3 regions of the Bradyrhizobium sp. AUGA SZCCT0177 genome follow, and region 2 is predicted to be linked to each of the others. Evidence: predicted binding sites of a transcription regulator. Region 2 holds the regulator's gene; each other region holds the start of a gene.
What was found. Region 2 encodes PhoB, which activates phosphate uptake and scavenging genes when phosphate is short. Its sites were predicted from a motif close to TGTCATNNANCTGTCAT; they were not measured.

Region 1: the regulator PhoB is predicted to act here: its motif matches at 2,692-2,708, upstream of JQ597_RS30750 (esterase-like activity of phytase family protein).
Region 3: the regulator PhoB is predicted to act here: its motif matches at 3,785-3,801, upstream of phnF (phosphonate metabolism transcriptional regulator PhnF).

The regions. Positions count from the first base shown of each region.
Region 1 is NZ_JAFCMA010000034.1:33,131-39,421, reverse strand. Features, by position in the region: gene JQ597_RS30760 (mucoidy inhibitor MuiA family protein) at 1-67, shown strand, start outside; gene JQ597_RS30755 (enoyl-CoA hydratase-related protein) at 254-1,090, shown strand; gene JQ597_RS30750 (esterase-like activity of phytase family protein) at 1,279-2,634, opposite strand; gene JQ597_RS30745 (heme ABC transporter ATP-binding protein) at 2,776-3,576, opposite strand; gene JQ597_RS30740 (FecCD family ABC transporter permease) at 3,573-4,676, opposite strand; gene JQ597_RS30735 (heme/hemin ABC transporter substrate-binding protein) at 4,673-5,626, opposite strand; gene JQ597_RS37870 (hemin uptake protein HemP) at 5,633-5,839, opposite strand; gene JQ597_RS30725 (TonB-dependent hemoglobin/transferrin/lactoferrin family receptor) at 6,101-6,291, shown strand, end outside.
Region 2 is NZ_JAFCMA010000022.1:133,107-139,397, reverse strand. Features, by position in the region: gene JQ597_RS24780 (Hsp33 family molecular chaperone) at 1-256, opposite strand, end outside; gene argF (ornithine carbamoyltransferase) at 459-1,385, opposite strand; gene JQ597_RS24770 (aspartate aminotransferase family protein) at 1,385-2,590, opposite strand; gene JQ597_RS24765 (GcrA family cell cycle regulator) at 3,160-3,669, shown strand; gene phoB (phosphate regulon transcriptional regulator PhoB) at 3,839-4,540, opposite strand; gene phoU (phosphate signaling complex protein PhoU) at 4,616-5,332, opposite strand; gene pstB (phosphate ABC transporter ATP-binding protein PstB) at 5,356-6,177, opposite strand; gene pstA (phosphate ABC transporter permease PstA) at 6,174-6,291, opposite strand, start outside.
Region 3 is NZ_JAFCMA010000002.1:221,888-228,178, reverse strand. Features, by position in the region: gene phnK (phosphonate C-P lyase system protein PhnK) at 1-683, opposite strand, end outside; gene JQ597_RS03445 (alpha-D-ribose 1-methylphosphonate 5-phosphate C-P-lyase PhnJ) at 676-1,560, opposite strand; gene JQ597_RS03440 (carbon-phosphorus lyase complex subunit) at 1,557-2,660, opposite strand; gene phnH (phosphonate C-P lyase system protein PhnH) at 2,663-3,268, opposite strand; gene phnG (phosphonate C-P lyase system protein PhnG) at 3,268-3,726, opposite strand; gene phnF (phosphonate metabolism transcriptional regulator PhnF) at 3,846-4,574, shown strand; gene phnE (phosphonate ABC transporter, permease protein PhnE) at 4,584-5,432, opposite strand; gene phnE (phosphonate ABC transporter, permease protein PhnE) at 5,429-6,291, opposite strand, start outside.

The DNA.
Region 1 (6,291 bases), on a different contig from region 2:
CATCGGCTTTGCCTGGCGCGTGCGCTGGCCCAAGGACAAGGGCATCGTGATGACCCCGGCCGGCTGAGCGGCTTGAAATGAAGCGAGGTCGCGGGGTGCTGGTCTGCATTCCGCGACCTTGCTGTCCCTGCTGACTTCCTCTCTGATACCGGCATCAAGCCTAAGGACCGCCCAACACAATTCATTCTGGGTCGACGGGCTCAGCCCGTCACCCCTGAATGAATTGGGGTCCGCGAACAGGGAGAAGCCGCCGATGCCCTACGAACACATTCTCGTCGATGATCCCCGGCCGCGGGTCCGCCGCGTCACGCTCAATCGCCCCGAAAAGCGCAACGCGCTGAACAACCGCCTGCGGGCGGAAGTGTTCGAGGTGCTGGAGCAGGCCGACCGCGATCCTGACATTTCGATCTCGATTGTTCGCGGCGCTGGTCCCTGTTTTTCCGCAGGGTATGATCTGTCGGCGGATAACCGCGTCGACCAGCCCTATCACTCGGCCGCCGGCCCCGGCCAATGGTCGCGGCACGTCGTCGAGGGCTGGTTCGGGATTTGGGATCTTGCAAAACCGGTGGCCGCGCAGGTGCACGGCTATTGCCTTGCCGGTGGCACGGAGCTCGCGACCGCCTGCGATATCGTCTACGTCGCCGACGATGCGCAAATCGGCTATCCGCCGGTACGGCTGATGAGCCCGCCCGACATGCAGTATCACCCGTGGCTGGTCGGCATGCGCCGCGCCATGGAGCTGATGTTGACCGGCGACGCGATGTCCGGCCGCGAGGCCGCCGAATGGGGGTTTGCGACGCGGTCGTTTCCGCTCGAAGAGCTCGATGCGCGCACGCTGGATTTCGCCGAGCGCGCCGCCAAAGTGCCGATCGAATTGCAGCAGCTCAACAAGCGATCGGTGCACCGCGCGATGGAAATCATGGGCGCCCGCGCCGCGATGCGCGCCGGCACCGAAATCCAGGCGCTGGCGTTCACGACGGAGGCTTCCCGGAACTACATGTCGACGTTCCGCCGCGACGGTGGAAGCGTGAAATCACAGCTCGACCAGCGTGACGCGACGTTCGGGGATTATCGGACAAGGAAGGAGTAGGGCCGCTTCTTACCTCGCCCCGCTTGCGGGGAGAGGTCGGATCACATCGCAGATGTGATCCGGGTGAGGGGGTACAGGTCCAACCTTTAACACTAACTGTGTCGAGAGAGCCCCTCACCCCGACCCTCTAAGAGCGAGCTTCGCTCGTCTCGACCCCGTGAAGGACGGGGAGAGGGAGGAGTCACGGCTCACTTCGCCTTCAAAAATTCACCCACTTCCAGCAGCACGAACTCGTTGTCGTCGGCCTTGTTGGGATCGCGGCTCGAGGAGAACGGCAGGTTGTTGTCGTTGCCGACGATGATGTGCGTGTCATCGACGCGGTCGACGTTCTCGATGGTGAAGAACGGGAACGTTAGCACGCCGTCATTGAGCGGCTTCCTTGCCTTCTTGTCGGGATCGCGGATTTTCATCAGGTCGATATAGGCGATCTTGCGCACCGGCTTGCCGGCGTTGGCGTCGTTAAGCTCGACCTTGTAGACGCGCTTGAATTTGGCCAGGTCCGGGAAGCAGTTTTCACCGCGGGTGCCTTGCGGGCAGGCCTTGTCCGCGGTGCCTTCGCCATTGTCGCGCTCGATGATCAGGCCGGAGGAGGCATCGATCATGTTGAAATCGCCGATCGCGTGGCCGTTGGCCTCGAACACATAGTGCCAGTAGCGCCCGGTGAATTTTTCCGCCGCGACGTCGAATTCGAGGATTCGCGCGGCTTCCTTGCCGTCGACCTTTTCAACATCCTTTTTCTCGGCATCCCATAGCGGGCCTTCCAGCAGGCCGTAGAGGAACTTGCCGTCCTTCGATCCGCCAAAGCCTTCATAGCCCTTGGAGCGGCGCAGGTTGACAGTGGTGTAGCTGGCTCCGGGCGCGCCCGGCGACTGCACCGACCAGTGATCGGGCGACCGCACCGGCTTGCCGTCGGCGGTGGTGTCGAACACGGCGAGCACTTTCCCGGTCTTGTCGGCTTTCAGGATGTAGGGACCGAATTCATCGCCGATCCAGAAGGTGTCGCCGATGATCTGGAAACCTTCGGTGTCGAAGTCGGCGCCGGTGAGGTAGCGCTTGGCGGTGGCTTCGTGGACGATGCGGAACGGCACCTTCTTTTCGGGGTCATGCAGGAAGACGGTTTCCTGGCGGTCGATCTTGCCGGTCGTCCAGTCGATCTTGTGTCGATTGAGATACAGCATCGAGTCGGCGGAGTTATAGCGCGAGCCCATGCCGTTGTCGGTGAGCACCCAGAACGAACCATCTGCCATCACCTTGATGCCGGAATGGCCCTGCAGCGGCTGGCCCTTGAAGGGCAGCGAGACGCCGGTCGGGCGCTCATAGGATTTTCCCATCACGCTGCCGACGGCATCCACGCGGCGACCGGTGGTGTATTTGCCTGATGTCTTGAGATCATCAGGCGCGTCGGCGGGGGCCTCGACAAAGGATTGCGCGGGGAGGACGGCGTGGCCCTTCAGCGTGGCGGGAAACTCGCCTTCGCCTTGCGCAAACGCGGCACCTGTAGCCAGAAAGACAGAGGCGACGGAACAGAGCAGTGACATGCGCATGGTAAGATCTCCTGTGAGAAGCGATGCCGTGTTCTCGGAGGACCTTGCAACAGCCATCTGACAGTTTTGTGAAACGCCGGTGATGCCGTTGGATAATCGTGCGGCCTTACGCCGCCCGCGCGCACGAGGATCCTTGGGCGGCTACCGGGTCGCGACCGGTCGCATGGTTTGCGGCAGCAGGAACGGTACGCCATGGTCGGTATATTCGACCGTGACATCCACCTCGAAGATGCGGCGGATGGTTTCGGCCGTGATGGCGTCGGTGCGGCCGCCGTCGATCGCCAGCCTGCCGCGGTGCAAGAGCACGATCCGGTCGGCGAAACGCATCGCCAGGTTGAGGTCGTGCAGCACCGCGATCACGGCGGTGCCGCCCCGCGCGCGCAGCTTGGCGGTTTCCACCAGGTCGATCTGGTGGCGCATGTCGAGGCTCGAGGTCGGCTCATCCAGGAGCAGCAATCCCGGCCCGTGCTGCGCCTCGCCGCAGGCGAGTTGCACCAGCACGCGGGCAAAATGCGCGCGCTGTTGTTCGCCGCCGGACAAAGTCGGCAATTGCCGGTGGCTGAAGCGCTCCAGCCCGACCTCGTGCAGCGCCGTCTCGACCAGCCTTTGCGCGGCGGCGCGGCTGTTGTCGCCGGCCCCCATGGCGACGATCTCTTCGACCGTGAACGGGAAGGTGACGGTGACATGCTGCGACAGCATGGCGCGATGCTGAGCCAATTGGCGCGGTCTGTAGGCGTCAATGTCGCGCCCCTTGAGTTTGACATGGCCGCGGGTCGGGCGGAGGTCGCCGGACAGCATCCGCAACAGCGTTGATTTACCCGCGCCGTTGGGCCCGACGATCGCGACCATCTCGCCGGCAGCGACGCGAAGGTCGATGGCGTCGACCAGGGTCGCGTCGCCGATCCGCAGCGAGACCGAGCGCGCTTCGAGGATCGGGTTCATAGCCCGACCAGCCCGCGCTGGCGCAGCAGCATGGCGAGGAAGAACGGCGCGCCGACCGCCGCGGTCAGGATGCCGATCGGCATTTCCGCAGGCGCAACGATGGTGCGAGCCAGCGTATCGGCGCCGACCAGCAGGATCGCACCTGATAATACCGAGGCCGGCAGCAGCAGCCGGTGCGCCGGGCCGATCACCAGCCGCAACAGATGCGGCACCACGATGCCGACAAATCCGACGACGCCGCAGATCGACACCGCGACGCCGGTCATCGCCGACACCAGCACGATCGAAATCCGCTTCAGCCGCTCGACGTCGACGCCGCTGTGAAACGCTTCGGCCTCGCCGAGCACCAGCACGTCGAGCCCGCGGCCAATCCACAGGCAGGCGATCAGGGCGAACAGAAGTACCGGCGCCAGCGTGGCGACCTTGGGCCAGGTCGCGCCGCTCAGCGATCCCAGCAGCCAGAAGGTGATGTCGCGCAACTGGCGATCGTCGGCGATGAACACCAGAAGCCCGATGCCGGCATTGGCGATGGCGGCGATCGCCAGCCCCGCCAGCAGGAAGATCGCAATCGAGGTCCGGCCCGAACGGCTGGCGATGCCGTAGAGCACGATGGTGGTCGCCAGCGAGCCGAAGAAGGCCGCGAGCGGCAGCAACTGGTTCTGCATGAAGCGCAGGCTTTCGCCGAGATGGCTGTCGGTGAACACGATCGCGCAGGCCGCCGCAAAGGCGCCGCCGCTGGAGACGCCGACGAGGGCAGGATCGGCCAGCGGATTTCGAAACAGCCCCTGCATGATGGCGCCGGACGCGGCGAGCAGGCCGCCAACCATCGCCGCCGCCGCGATCCGCGGAATCCGGATCGACCACAGCACGAGCTGATCGCGCGCCGCCAGCGGATGCGGCGACGCATCGCTCCACAGGCCGAGGGCCGCCGGAAGCCGTGACAGCGGAATTCCCGCAGCACCCATCGTGAGCGCGATCAGCGCGGCACCGGCCAGCGCCAGCAGCAACCCAACCAGCGTCAGCGTGGTGGCGGGCCGCAGCGTGGTGCCGCTGCGACGCTGTTTCGCGCCGTCCGCCTCGGCCGGTGCCGCCGCGGTCATTGCCGGCAATTTGCCGTCAGCGCGGCCGGCGTGAAGCTCGCAGCCTGCGGCGCCAGCGCCGGATAAAGCTTGACCGAGAGATCGCGCGCAGCGGCGGCGGTGCGCGGGCCGAAGCCGAGCAGATAGAGGCCTTCCATCGAGATGAAGGCCTTGTTCGTCACCACGGGCGTCATCGCGAAGGCCGGATGGACGTAGACCGCTTCGGCTTCCAGCGAATCCTTGCTGCGCTGGATCGAGAGCACGACGTCGGGCCTGGCCGCGACGATCGCCTCGTCATTGATGATCTTGTAGCCCTCATAGCTGTCGATCGCATTGACGCCGCCGGCCAGCGCGATGATTTCATTGGCCGCGGTCTTCTGGCCCGCCGCCATGGCGCGGCCGTTGAGCAGCGACATCACGAACATCACGCGCACGGGTTTTGTCACTTTGGCGCGCAGCGCACGCAGCTGCGCCAGGTCGCCGGATACCGCCGCGGTCAGGCATTCCGCCCGCGCGTCGGCGCCCATGGCGTGGCCGACCAGCTTGATCTTGTCGAGCAGGCCCTGTTCGGAAAAGGTTTCGGGCACCAGCACCAGCGGCACCTTCGCCGCCTCCAGCACGTCCATGGTTTCCTTCGGCCCAGATCCCTGCACGGCGAGCACGAGCGAAGGGTTGAGCCCGAGCACGCCCTCGGCCGAGAGCTGGCGCATATAGCCGACATTGGGTTTGTCGCGCAGCGCCGACGTCGGATAGAGGCTGGTCGCATCGACACCGGCCAGCCGGTCCTCGAAGCCCAGCGCGTAGAGGATCTCGGTGATGGCGCCGCCGATCGAAACGATCCGCGCCGGATCCGAGATCGTGACGTCGCGGTTGCGCGCGTCATGCACCGTGATGCCCGCCGCAAGCGCGGCGCCGCCAATGGCGAAGGCGCAAGTGGTGGCGAGCAGAGCGAGTGTGCGACAGATTGCCATCAGGGATCACTTGGTCAGGATCAGCTTGTTTTGCGACGTCAGCCGCAAGCGGTAATTCTCTTCGCCGTGTGCAATGATGATCTCGCGTTCGGTTGCAAACAGCTCGCGGCTGTCGAGCCGGTTGCCGCTCATGACCACCGATCGCCCCGCAACAGGGGGATCCCCTGCTTTCCCAGTGGCGTCTCCGAGTTTGTCTCCGGAAGGTGCGGCCATCTAATTCTGTTGTGCCCCAAAGAAGTTCTTATGATCCAACCTTGTATAGTTGGGCCGAAGCGCAATCCAACCGTGGCAATTTACAATAGATATAAAGTGTGCCCTGCGGTCATTGACCGTCCCGACGCCACCGCTTAACCAATTATGACAGAATGCGGGCGGGGGAGCCCGCGTTCGAAAAGTGGTAGCCAGCAAGCAGCTCGCACGTCGCGTAGCGCCCGCCAGCCAGACCCGAGAAATAGATAACAGGTTGGGGTTGTTATGGCTGACGGGGCTAGGTATCCGCGCGCCCTTCTTTTGGGTGCGTCGGTGGTGTCATTTGCATTGCTGATGGGCGATGCCGCGGTTGCGCAGACCGCGGACACGCAGGAGACCGGTCGTCCATCGGAGCGGAAAAAACAGGCCAAGCGCAAGCCCGCCAAACCGCAAGCGGAGCAGCAGGCAAGCGCGCC
Region 2 (6,291 bases):
TGAAGCGCCCGTCGAACTTCAGGGACGAGCCCAGCAGCGTTGCCAGCACGATGGCTTCGCCGAGCAGCTTGCAGACCGGAGCCGGGTAATCGTGCTTGGTCAGGATGTCGTCGAGCGCGGGGCCGAGCCGGGTCAGCCGTCCGCGCAGGTCGAGCGCGTTGACTTCGAACGGCAGCGCTGCATCGTCGATGGGAACCGCCGATGGCGCGCGGATCGGCGCTGAGGGCGTGATTTTGATGTCGGGGGATTGAGTCATGGCGCTTTATCTGGGGTCGAAGAGGATGAATCGAAAGGGGGTATTACGTCGTCCCGGCGAAGGCCGGGACCCATAGCCACAGGGAGTTCTGAGTAAGGCAAGGCGTCAACCACTGCCTTCAATCGTTAGAGCCGCGGCGTATGGGTCCCGGCCCCCGTGCGCAACTGCGCACTAGGCCGGGACGACAGTTACGTTGGGGCCTCTACGCCACTTCGTTAAAACACCAGGCCAGAATGCCCTTTTGCGCATGCAGGCGGTTTTCGGCTTCGTCGAACACCACCGATTGCGGGCCGTCGATCACCTCGTCGGTGACCTCCTCACCGCGATGAGCCGGCAGGCAGTGCATGAACAGCGCATCACGCTTGGCCAGCGACATCAGCTGGGCGTTGACCTGGTAGGGCTTGAGCACGTTGTGGCGATGCTCGCCGTCCTTGTCGCCCATCGACACCCAGGTGTCGGTCACGACGCAGTCGGCGCCGGCGACGGCGGCTTCCGGGTCGTTGCCGAGCACGATCGGCGCCTGCGTCGCCTTGATCCAGTCCTTCATCGCCTTGTTCGGCGCGAGCTGCGGCGGGGTGGCCACGTTCAGTTTGAACTTCAAACGCTCCGCCGCATGCGCCCATGACGCCAGCACGTTGTTGTCATCGCCGGTCCAGGCCACGGTGCGGCCCTCGATCGAACCGCGATGCTCCTCGAACGTCATCAGGTCAGCCATCACCTGGCAGGGATGCGAGCGCCGGGTGAGCCCGTTGATGACGGGCACGGTGGCGTTGGCGGCAAGCTCCAGCAGCGCATCATGGTTGAGGATGCGGATCATGATCGCATCGACGTAACGCGACAGCACGCGCGCGGTATCGGCGATGGTCTCGCCGCGGCCGAGTTGCATTTCCGCGCCGGTCAGCATGATGGCCTCGCCGCCGAGCTGGCGCATGCCGACGTCGAACGAGACCCGGGTGCGGGTCGACGGCCGTTCGAAGATCATCGCCAGCGTCTTGCCCTCGAGCGGCTTTCTGGGCGTCTCATGCGCCTTCAGCTTCGCCTTCATGGCGACGCTCAGGTCCAGCATGTTGCGCAATTCCTTCGGCGGCAGCTCGCTGATATCGAGAAAGTGACGTAGGGACTTGCTCATCACCCCGCCGCCTTCTTCTTGTCGCCTGACAGCGCGATGCAGGCGCGTTCGAGGCTTTGGACGGATTGCTCGATCTCGGATTCGGAAACGATCAGGGGCGCGAGGAAGCGCACGACATTGTCGCCGGCGCCGACCGTCAGCAGCTTCTGGTCCCGCAGCGCGGCGACGAGATCGCCCGAGGGCACCACGGCCTTGACGCCGATCAGCAGCCCTTCGCCGCGCACTTCCGCCAGCACGGAAGGATAGCGATCGACCACGGAAGCGAGCTTCTGTTTCAAGAGCAGCGACACTTTCTGCACGTGGTCGAAGAAGCCGGGTTTGAGCATCACGTCGAGCACCGCGTTGGCGGAGGCGATCGCCAGCGGGTTGCCGCCGAAGGTCGAGCCGTGCGAGCCCGGCGTCATGCCGGACGCCGCCTCTGCCGTGGCGAGACAGGCGCCGATCGGAAAGCCGCCGCCGAGCGCTTTTGCCAGCGACATGATGTCGGGGGTGACGCCGAGGCGCTTATAGGCAAACAGATCGCCGGTGCGGCCCATGCCGGTCTGCACCTCGTCGAAAATCAGCAGCAGGCCCTTGTCGTCGCACAATTGGCGGAGCGCCTTGTAGAACGCATGCGGCGCGCTGCGGACACCGCCCTCGCCCTGCACCGGCTCGATCAGGATGGCGGCGGTCTGCGGCCCGATCACCTTCTTCACCGCTTCGAGATCGCCATGCGCGACCTGGTCGAAGCCGTCCAGCGGCGGACCGAAACCTTCCAGATATTTGGCCGAGCCGGTCGCCGCCAGCGTGCCCAGCGTGCGGCCGTGGAACGCGCCCTCGAAGGTGACGATGCGGTAGCGCTCGGGATGTCCCTTGGCGGCGTGATAGCGGCGCGCGACCTTGATCGCGCATTCCATCGCTTCCGCGCCGGAATTACAGAAGAACACCAGATCGGCAAAGCTCTGCTCGCACAGCCTTGCTGCAAGCTTGTCGCCGTCCGGACTCCTGAACAGGTTCGACATGTGCCAGAGCTTGGTGGCCTGCTCCTGCAAGGCTGCGACCAGATGCGGATGGCAGTGGCCGAGCGCATTCACTGCCACACCCGAGGTGAAGTCGAGATAGCGCTCGCCTGACGTCGAGATCAGCCACGCGCCTTCGCCGCGTTCGAAACCGAGATCGACTCTCGCGAATACGGGAAGCAGATGCGACGGGGCGCTGTTGGTCATGGCTATCACTGACGGTTAGAGACCGGCCACATAGCGTGCATTGGCGCGAACGCGGCACAGCCGGTCTTGCGAAAACAAAACGTGCCGCCTTTTCGGGGCGGCACGTGACAGGCATTCTATGCTGGCTTTGGACCGTGTCAACACGCCGAAATCCGCTTGTTTTGAGCATGATCTCCGGGCAAGCGCCTTGCGCTTGTCCCGAGGGAAAACCGGCGTCCACTTTTCCGGATCATGCTCGAACCGCTTCCCTGCGGTGCAAGATAAAGCAATCCGTAGCATTCCGGTGCCGTGGAAAACTCCAATTACAATGCATAAATACCGGAACATGTGGACGCACGGACGCGGACTCTTGCGCCAGAGTCCCGCCATATTGTAGCGTCTGGGCTGTCGGGTACGACATCTCGTGCGGAAGTACTGACCCCTAGAGTCCATTTTGTAAGGCGTAAACGTTCGGGCGGCTTTTTTGCGCCCGGCGAGGGCTAAGGGATTCTGCCCGCTGGGATTTTTGAGAATTGGCATCGCCAGCGCTGCCCCCGGTTTGGCCGGCTCTGTGCGAAGGGAAGAATGCGATGACGGTATTGACCTGGTCCGACGAGCGCGTCGAGCAGCTTAAAAAGCTCTGGGAGGGCGGACTTTCCGCCAGCCAGATCGCCGCGGAACTCGGAAATGTGACGCGAAATGCAGTGATCGGCAAAGTGCACCGGCTGGGTCTCTCCGGCCGTGCCAAGAGCCCCTCCTCGGCCGCGCCGCGTCAGCGCAAGGCGCGCCCCGCCCAGCAGATGATGCGGGTGGCGCGCCCGGTGTCGCGCGGTAACACCGCGCTGGCCCACGCCTTCGAGGTGGAGATGGAGCCGGATCCGGTCGCCTACGACAATGTGGTGCCGATGAGCCAGCGGCTGACGCTGCTCGAATTGAACGAGGCCACCTGCCACTGGCCGATCGGCGACCCCTCCAGCTCGGAATTCTTTTTCTGCGGCGGCAAGGCGCTCAGCAGCCTGCCCTATTGCGCGCATCACTCGCGCATCGCCTATCAGCCGGCCTCCGATCGCCGCCGCCCGGCGCCGAAGCCGACCAGGTAAGAGCTGCGCATCAGCTACGCGGAAAATATCCGCTGTCGTCCCTGCGAACGCAGGGACCCATAACCACAGGCGATCGTGGTTAGGCTTGGCTGGAGCTCCAGCTCGCTTCAAAAATCGATACTTGTGGTTATGGGTCCCGGCCTTCGCCGGGACGACGATGGAGTATTGGCTACTCCACCTTCGCGAACCGATCATCCAGCGCGTAGCCGGCGCCGCGCACGGTGCGGATCGGGTCCTGTTCGCGGCCGGGGTTGAGCAGTTTGCGCAGGCGGCCGATATGGACGTCGACGGTACGCTCGTCGATGTAGATGTCGCGGCCCCAGACGCTGTCGAGCAGTTGCTCGCGGCTGAACACGCGGCCGGGATGTTCCAGGAAAAACTCCAGCAGGCGATATTCGGTGGGGCCGAGATCGATCGGACGGCCCGAGCGCGCGACGCGGCGCTTCTCGCGGTCGAGTTCGATATCGCCATAGGTCAGCACGGTGGCCAGCCGCTCCGGGCTCGCCCGCCGCAACAGGCCCTTCACCCGCGCCAGCAGCTCCGGCACCGAAAAGGGTTTTACGATGTAGTCGTCGGCGCCGGTCGCCAGCCCCCGCACCCGTTCGCTTTCCTCGCCGCGCGCGGTCAGCATGATGATCGGCAGCGCCTTGGTCTCCGGCCGCGCCCTTAAGCGGCGGCACAGTTCGATGCCGGACAGGCCCGGCAGCATCCAGTCCAGCACGATCAGGTCGGGCACCCGCTCCTTCAACCGTGTATCGGCGTCGTCACCGCGGGCGACGGTTTCGACCTCATAGCCTTCGGCATCGAGGTTGTAGCGCAGAAGCGTGGTGAGCGCTTCCTCGTCTTCAACCACCAGAATGCGTGCGTTCATCTATGTAAGCCTCTTGTGTTTTGACGCGCTGTCGATACGCGAAAAACGTCTCTCGTTCCGCTGTCAGTTCAGTAACTAGTTTCCCGGCACAGTCGTGGCGAAATTCGTCATGTCGCCCTTCGGGCGCTTGTCGAGGATCTGCTGGCCTTCGATCATGTAGAACACGGTCTCGGCGATGTTGGTGGCATGGTCGCCGATCCGCTCGATGTTCTTGGCGCAGAACATCAGATGGATACAGAACGAGATGTTGCGCGGATCTTCCATCATGTAGGTCAGGAGTTCGCGGAACAGCGAGGTGCAGATGGCGTCGACTTCCTCGTCGCCCTTCCAGACCGCCATCGCCGCCGGCAGGTCGTGCGACGCGTAGGCGTCGAGCACGGACTTGACCTGCGACTGCACCAGATCGGTCATGTGTTCGAGACCGCGGATCAGTTTCAGCGGCTGGAAATCGTTCTCCAGCGCCGCGACGCGCTTGCCCATGTTCTTGGCGAGGTCGCCGATCCGTTCCAGATCGGTGGCCACCCGCATGGCGCCGACGATCTCGCGCAGGTCGATGGCCATCGGCTGGCGGCGGGCAATCGTCAGCACCGCGCGTTCCTCGATCAGGTGCTGCAGGCGGTCGATCTCGGCGTCGGAGGCGACGACGCGTTTTCCGAGCGCAACGTCGCGCCGGATCAAGGCATCGACGGATTCGGTGATCATGCGTTCAGCAAGGCCGCCCATTTCGGCGACCAGGCGGGTCAATTCCTGAAGATCGCTGTCGAACGCCTTCGCGGTATGCTCTGAAGCCATTGTCTTCTCCTCGCGATGTGCGCTTAGCCGAACCGGCCGGTAATGTAATCCTGGGTGCGTCGATCGCTCGGCGAGGTGAAAATCTTGTTGGTGTCGTCGAATTCGACCAATTCACCGAGATACATGAAGGCGGTCTTGTCCGAGACGCGCGCCGCCTGCTGCATGTTATGGGTCACGATGGCGATGGTGTAGTCCTCCGCCAATTCTGTGATCAATTCCTCGACCTTGGCGGTCGAAATCGGGTCCAGCGCCGAGCAGGGCTCGTCGAACAGGATCACTTCAGGGCGCACCGCCACCGTGCGCGCGATGCAGAGCCGCTGCTGCTGGCCGCCGGACAGGCTGAGGCCCGATGCATTCAGCTTGTCCTTGACCTCGTTCCACAGCGCACCGCCACGCAACGCCTTTTCGACGCGGCCGTCCATCTCGGATTTCGAGATCTTCTCATAAAGGCGGATGCCGAAGGCGATGTTTTCGTAGATCGTCATCGGAAACGGCGTCGGCTTCTGGAACACCATGCCGACCCGGGCGCGCAGCAGATTGAGATCGAGCTTGGGGTCGAGGATGTTGGTCTGGTCGAGCATCAATTGCCCGGTCGCCTTCTGGCCCGGATAGAGGTCGTACATCCGGTTGAAGATCCGCAGCAGCGTGGACTTGCCGCAGCCGGACGGCCCGATGAAGGCGGTGACGCGGTGGGTGCCGAGCGTGAGGTTGATGTTCTTCAGCGCGTGGTGCTCGCCATAGTAGAAGTTCAGGCCCCGCGCGGTCACTTTCGGCGGCGCGTCGGGCAGCGCCACGTGGGGAACGCCCGCGTTGACGGCACTCATGGATACAGAAACTTCGGTCATTTTGCGGTCCTCTCGGCGCCAAGGATGCGCGCGCCAATATTCAGGGCGAGTACGGTCAGGGTGATGAGCAGCGCCCCGCTCCAGGCGAGCTGCTTCCAGTATTCGTAGGGGCTC
Region 3 (6,291 bases), on a different contig from region 2:
ATCACCCGGTGCGACAGGAGCCGCGCGACTGCAAGATCGTGGGTGACGACGATGGCCGCGAGGCCCAATTCACTGACGAGGTTGCGCATCAGGTCGAGCAACCGCGCCTGCACCGATACGTCGAGGCCGCCGGTCGGCTCGTCCATGAACACCAGCCGCGGTTCGGTGACGAGGTTGCGGGCGATCTGCAGGCGCTGCCGCATGCCGCCGGAATAGGTCCGCGGCGCATCGTCGATGCGGTCGGTGTCGATCTCGACGCGCTCCAGCCAGGATGATGCGGTGTCGCGGATGCGGCCGTAGTGATTCCAGCCCACCGCCATCAGCCGCTCGCCGACATTGGCCCCCGCCGAGACCGCCATCCGCAGGCCCTGCGCCGGGTCCTGATGCACAAAGCCCCAATCGGTGCGGAACAGGAAGCGCCGCTCGGCCTCGCCCAACGCGGAGAGATCGCGCAGCACACCGTCGCGCATCCGGTACGAGACGCTGCCCGCGGTCGGCGCCAGTTGCGCCGACAGCAGTTGTAAGAGCGTCGACTTGCCCGACCCGGACTCGCCGACCACGGCCAGCACCTCGCCGGGATAGAGCGCAAAGGACACGTCGCGGCAGGCAATCAGCCGGCCATAGGTCTTGCCGAGGTTTTCGGCAACCAGCAGCGGTTGATCGTCGAGAGTTTGCTCAGCCATGCGCCCTCTCCTTGTGCGGTGCCGCGCTTTCGCTGCCGCGATGACCGGTCAACTGGCGGCTCTCGCAGTAATCGGTATCGGAACAGACGAACATCCGGCCGCCCTTGTCGTCGGTGACGATTTCATCGAGATAGGAATCGCCGGCGCCGCACAGCGCGCAGGGCGCGTCGAAACGGTAGCGCGTGAAGGGATGATCCTCGAAATCGAGCGAGACCACCGTGGTATGCGGCGGGATCGCGTAGATCCGCTTCTCGCGGCCGGCGCCGAACAATTGCAGCGCCGGGCAGTTGTCCATCTTCGGATTGTCGAATTTCGGCGTCGGCGACGGGTCCATTACGTAACGCGCGTTCACCTTCACCGGATAGGCGTAGGAAGTCGCAATATGACCGAAGCGCGCGATGTCCTCGTAGAGCTTGACGTGCATCAGGCCGTATTCGCCGAGCGCATGCATGCGCCGGGTTTCGGTCTCGCGCGGCTCGAGGAACCGCAGCGGCTCGGGGATCGGCACCTGATAGACCAACACCTGCCCGCCATGCAGCGGCGCTTCGGGAATCCGGTGCCTTGTCTGGATCACAGTGGCGTCAGCCGTAGCGGTCGTGGTCGCAACGCCTGCGGTCTTGCCGAAGAACTTTCGGATCGAGATCGCGTTCGTGGTGTCGTCGGATCCCTGGTCGATCACCTTCAGCACGTCGTCGGGCCCGAGAATCGCCGCGGTCACCTGCACGCCGCCGGTACCCCAGCCATAGGGCATCGGCATCTCGCGGCTGGCAAACGGCACCTGATAGCCGGGGATCGCGATCGCTTTCAGGATCGCGCGGCGGATCATCCGTTTGGTCTGTTCGTCGAGATAGGCGAAATTATACCTCGGCGCGTTCATTCCGCAGCCTCCTGCATCGGCGGCGCTTCCGTGGCCTCGGCGAACTCCTTGCGCAATTTGCGCAGCAGGCCGAGTTCGGACTGGAAGTCCACGTAGTGCGGCAGCTTGAGATGTTCGACAAAACCGGTCGCCTGGACATTATCCGAATGCGACATCACGAACTCTTCGTCCTGGGCCGGCGCGATCACTTCCTCGCCGAGTTCGCGGGCGCGCAGCGTGCGGTCGACAAGCGCCATCGACATGGTCTTGCGCTCGCTCTGCCCGAACGCCAGCCCATAGCCGCGCGTGAAACACGGCGCTTCGGTGGCCGAGCCCTTGAACTGATTGACCATCTGGCATTCGGTCATCGCGATCGCGCCGAGCGGCACGGCGAAGCCTACGTCCTCGGCCATGAATTCGATCTCGACTTCGCCGAAGCGGATTTCGCCGGCAAACGGATGGTTGCGGCCGTAACCGCGCTGCGAGGAATAGCCAAGCGCCAGCAGAAAGCCTTCGTCGGCGCGCGCCAGGTTCTGCAGGCGCAGGTCGCGGTCCGCCGGGAAGCTGAGCGGCTCGCGCGTGAGGTCGCCGACCGGCGTCTCCGCATCTGCCTTAGGCGACGGCTCGATCAGGCCGTCCCGGCCGAGAATGTCGGTCACGCGAGGCGTCGCCGCGAGCGACGCTTCGCTCGTCTCCGGCGTTTCCGGAGAAAACCCCTCGGCAAGCTGAGGATCCAGCAAACGATGGGTATAATCGAAAGTCGGCCCGAGGATTTGCCCGCCGGGAATGTCCTTGAAGGTCGAGGAAATCCGCCGCCGCACCTGCATCGCGCCGGTATCGACCGGCTCGGTAGCGCCGAAGCGCGGCAGGGTGGCGCGGAACGCGCGGACCAGGAAGATCGCCTCGATCATGTCGCCGCGCGCCTGCTTGATCGCGAGCGACGCGAGTTCGCGGTCGTACAACGAGCCCTCGGTCATGACCCGGTCGACGCCGAGCGACAACTGCTCGGATATCTGGGACAGCGAAACCTCGGGAACGTCACGGTCGCCGCGCCGCTCATGCGCCAGCAGGCGATGGGCGTTCTCGATGGCGCGTTCGCCTCCCTTGACGGCAACGTACATGTCTAGCCTCCCCTCGCGAACCGCGTGGTGCGCGGTATCGCGACAATTGCATCGTCATGGACCAGCACGACATCGATGCCGCGCGGAAACAGAGGCACATTGACGGCAAGCCGTTCGAACAAATCATGGGGCTGGATCGCGGCCTGCAGGATCGCTGTGCCGTCGATGCCGGGGCCGCGCAGTTCGAGGGCGGGCCCCTGCGACAGGCTGTCGACCTGCAGGATCAACGTCGTCGAACGATCCGGGTATTCATTGCTGCCGAACGCAAAACGATCGAGCGCCGGAAGCTCGCGGGGACTACCGATCAGGGCAAAGCTGCTGATCGAGGAATCCGCGATCACAGGCGCGCTGGTGTGGAACTTGAGCCATTTGGCGACATCGGATGCTTCCGACATCCGGCTGTCGAGCCAGATCGGCGTATCATGGTCGAACAGGGTCAGCGCAATAGCCGCGGTGCCGCGCATCATCGCGGCGGGCGTGCCGGCGACGGCCGCAATGCGCTGCACGCTGCCGGGACGCGCCATCGCATCCATCACCGAGCGGAAGGTCGATTGCGCTGACAGCACCTTGTCGGCAAATCCTGCGGGCAGTTCGGCAACCGTCGTCATCAACCCTCTCCCCGCACCAAGGTGTAGAAATCGACCCGCGTCGCCGCAGCCTCGGTCGCCTTGCGGTTCCGTGTGGCGGTCATTGCCGCGCACAGTGGCGCGATCACCTTTGTCTCGATGAGGCCGGCGAATTCATCCGATTGCACCATGGCGTCGCACAGCGCGATCATCCGCGCTTTCTCGCGGTCGCGGCCGAGCGTGTAGCCGAATCCGACCTGGCCGGTCGAAAGCCGCACCGCCGCACGCGATACCGTGGCTTCGCCGAGGTTGAAGGCAGAGCCGTCGCCGCCGATACGGCCGCGCACCATCACGAGGCCGTTCTCCGGCTCGCGCAGATTCTCGTGATCAGGCAGCGTGATCGCCGCCAGACGGCCGGATATCTCTGATGGATCGGAATGCGCCAGCACCGCCATGACTGCCTTGCGCTGCGCCTGCTTGTCGTTCTCGGTTGCCGTCATATCCACCTTGCCGGAATCAAGTTGTCTATGCTAATAGACAACTTCATAACCAAACGCCATGACTGTTTGGTGACAACAGGGTTGTTTTTTCGGATGACCGTCCCGGATATATTCACACCATGAGCATGCAGGATGCGGCCACCGGTGTGGCGTTGTGGCGGCAGGTCGCCGACGGGATCGAACGCGCCATTGCGGAGGGCCGCTTCGCCGCGGGCGAAAAGCTGCCGGGTGAAATGGAGATCGCCGAAACCTATCGCGTCAACCGCCATACCGTGCGCCGGGCGCTGGCGACGCTCGCCGAACGCGGGCTGGTGCGCGCCGAGCGCGGCAGCGGCACTTATGTCGAGACCCAGCGCCTCGCCTATCCCTTGCGCTCGCGGACGCGGTTTTCCGAGATCGTAGGCGCCGGCGGCCATGAACCGCGCGGCCAGTTGATCGAAGCGTCCGACGATGTCGCGACACGTGAACTGGCGCGGGAACTCGGGCTGAAGACGGGCGCACCCTTGGTCCGGATCGAGGCGCTGCGGCTGGCCGACCGGACACCGATCTGCGTCAGCACCTCATGGCTTTCCGCCGAGCGCTTCCCTGACGCGGGACAGGTCTTCGCCAGCGTGCGCTCGATGACCAAGCTGGTCGCACATTACGGCATCCGCGATTACCGCAGGTGGTCCACCCGGATCACCGCCGCCATAGCCGACGCCAGCGACGCCGCACGGCTCGATCTCGCGCTCGGCCGCCCGGTGCTGGTGGTCGACAGCACCGACGTCGATCCCGACGGCCAGCCGATCGTAACCAAGCGCTCGCGCTTCGCCGCCGAGCGCGTCGAGTTCATCGTCGAAAGCGATTAGATCGCTGGATCAGACCACCGCGCGCTGGCCGATGATCGCAAACCGCAGCTTGCCTGAAATCCAGTCGATCGCCGCCACCGCGACCAGGATCATCAGGATCAGGAATGAGACTTTCTGCCATTCCAGCACCCGGATCTGCTCGGCCAGCTGCAATCCAATGCCGCCGGCGCCGACGATCCCGATGATCGTAGCCGAGCGGGTGTTCGATTCGATGAAATAGAGCACCTGCCCTGCGATGACGGGCAGCACCTGCGGCATCAGCCCAAACCGTATTTCGTGCAGCGCATTGCCGCCGGAGGCCCGGATGCCCTCGACCTGCTTCCGGTCGGCGGCCTCGATCGCTTCGGAGAACAATTTGCCGAACGCGCCGAAATCCGCCACCGCAATGGCCAGCACGCCCGCGAACGGCCCAAGGCCGACGACGTTGATCCAGACCAGCGCCCAGATCAGCGTGTCGACGCCGCGGATCGAATCGAGAAAGCGGCGAACCGGGAACCGGAAGATACCCGACGGAACGATGTTCTTTGCCGCCAGCAGACTGACCGGCAGCGCGAGCAACGCGGCAAGCGTGGTGCCGAGCAGCGCGATCGACAGGGTTTCACCGAGCGCAACGAGATAGACCGGGAGCGAACTGCCGGGATCGGGCGGGATCATCATCATCGTGATCCAGCCGAGCTGGCTCAGCCCCGCCAGCATCCGCGCCGGCGAAAACTCCAGCTCGACCAGCCCGAACACGAAGATCCCGAACGCAGCCAGCAGCATCGCGGGGATCGCGAGACGGGAGGAAACCGGCCGGTCAAAGACCTCGGGATAGCGGCCGCGCAAATCCCCGGAGTCAGGCGCAGGCAACCGTGTCATGCCCGCGCCTCCCTGCCAAACAGCCGCCCGCGCGCCCATCCGGTACCGATATCGATCAGGAACACGGTGACAATGATCATCAGCAGGATCGCGCTGACGTCGGAATAAAAGAATTTCCTGACGGCAACGACGAGTTCCTGGCCGATGCCGCCGGCGCCGACGAAACCCATCACCGAAGCGCCGCGCACGTTGATCTCAAAGCGCAGCAACGTGTAGCTGGCAAAACCCGCCGCGACCTGCGGCACGACGGCGAAGCGTATGCACGATATCCAGCTCGCGCCGGTCGATCGGACCCCCTCGACCGGCTTCATGTCGATGTTCTCGACGATTTCGGAATACAATTTGCCGAGCGCACCGACCGAATGGATCATGATAGCAAGAACCCCGGCCATCGGCCCGAGACCGAACGCGATCACGAAGATCAGCGCAAACACGATGTCCGGAACGGTACGGCAGAACTCCATCAGGCGGCGAACCGTAAATCGCAGCCATGGCGCCGGCGAGGTATTTTCAGCGGCCAGAAAATTGAGCGCAAAAGCGAGGATCGCCCCGGCCAGGGTACCGACGTAGCTGATCAGGACGGTCTCGCCGAGCAGCGCCAGCCATTTTTTCCAGCCCCAGAACCACTCGCCGATATCGGCCCAGACCCGCGCGCCGCTCTCCAGCGTGCCGATGCGGTCGAAGTAGCTGACGAAATTTCCGATCTTGTTGACGAAAATTACCGGATTAACCTCGGCCCCGATCCCGGCGATGACGAGAACCGCGAAGAATACCGCCGTTGCCAGCGTCATCCGCAGCCGCTTGCGCGCCACCGCCGCACGATAAGCGTCGTTGAGCACCGCGAGTTGCTGGGCTGGAA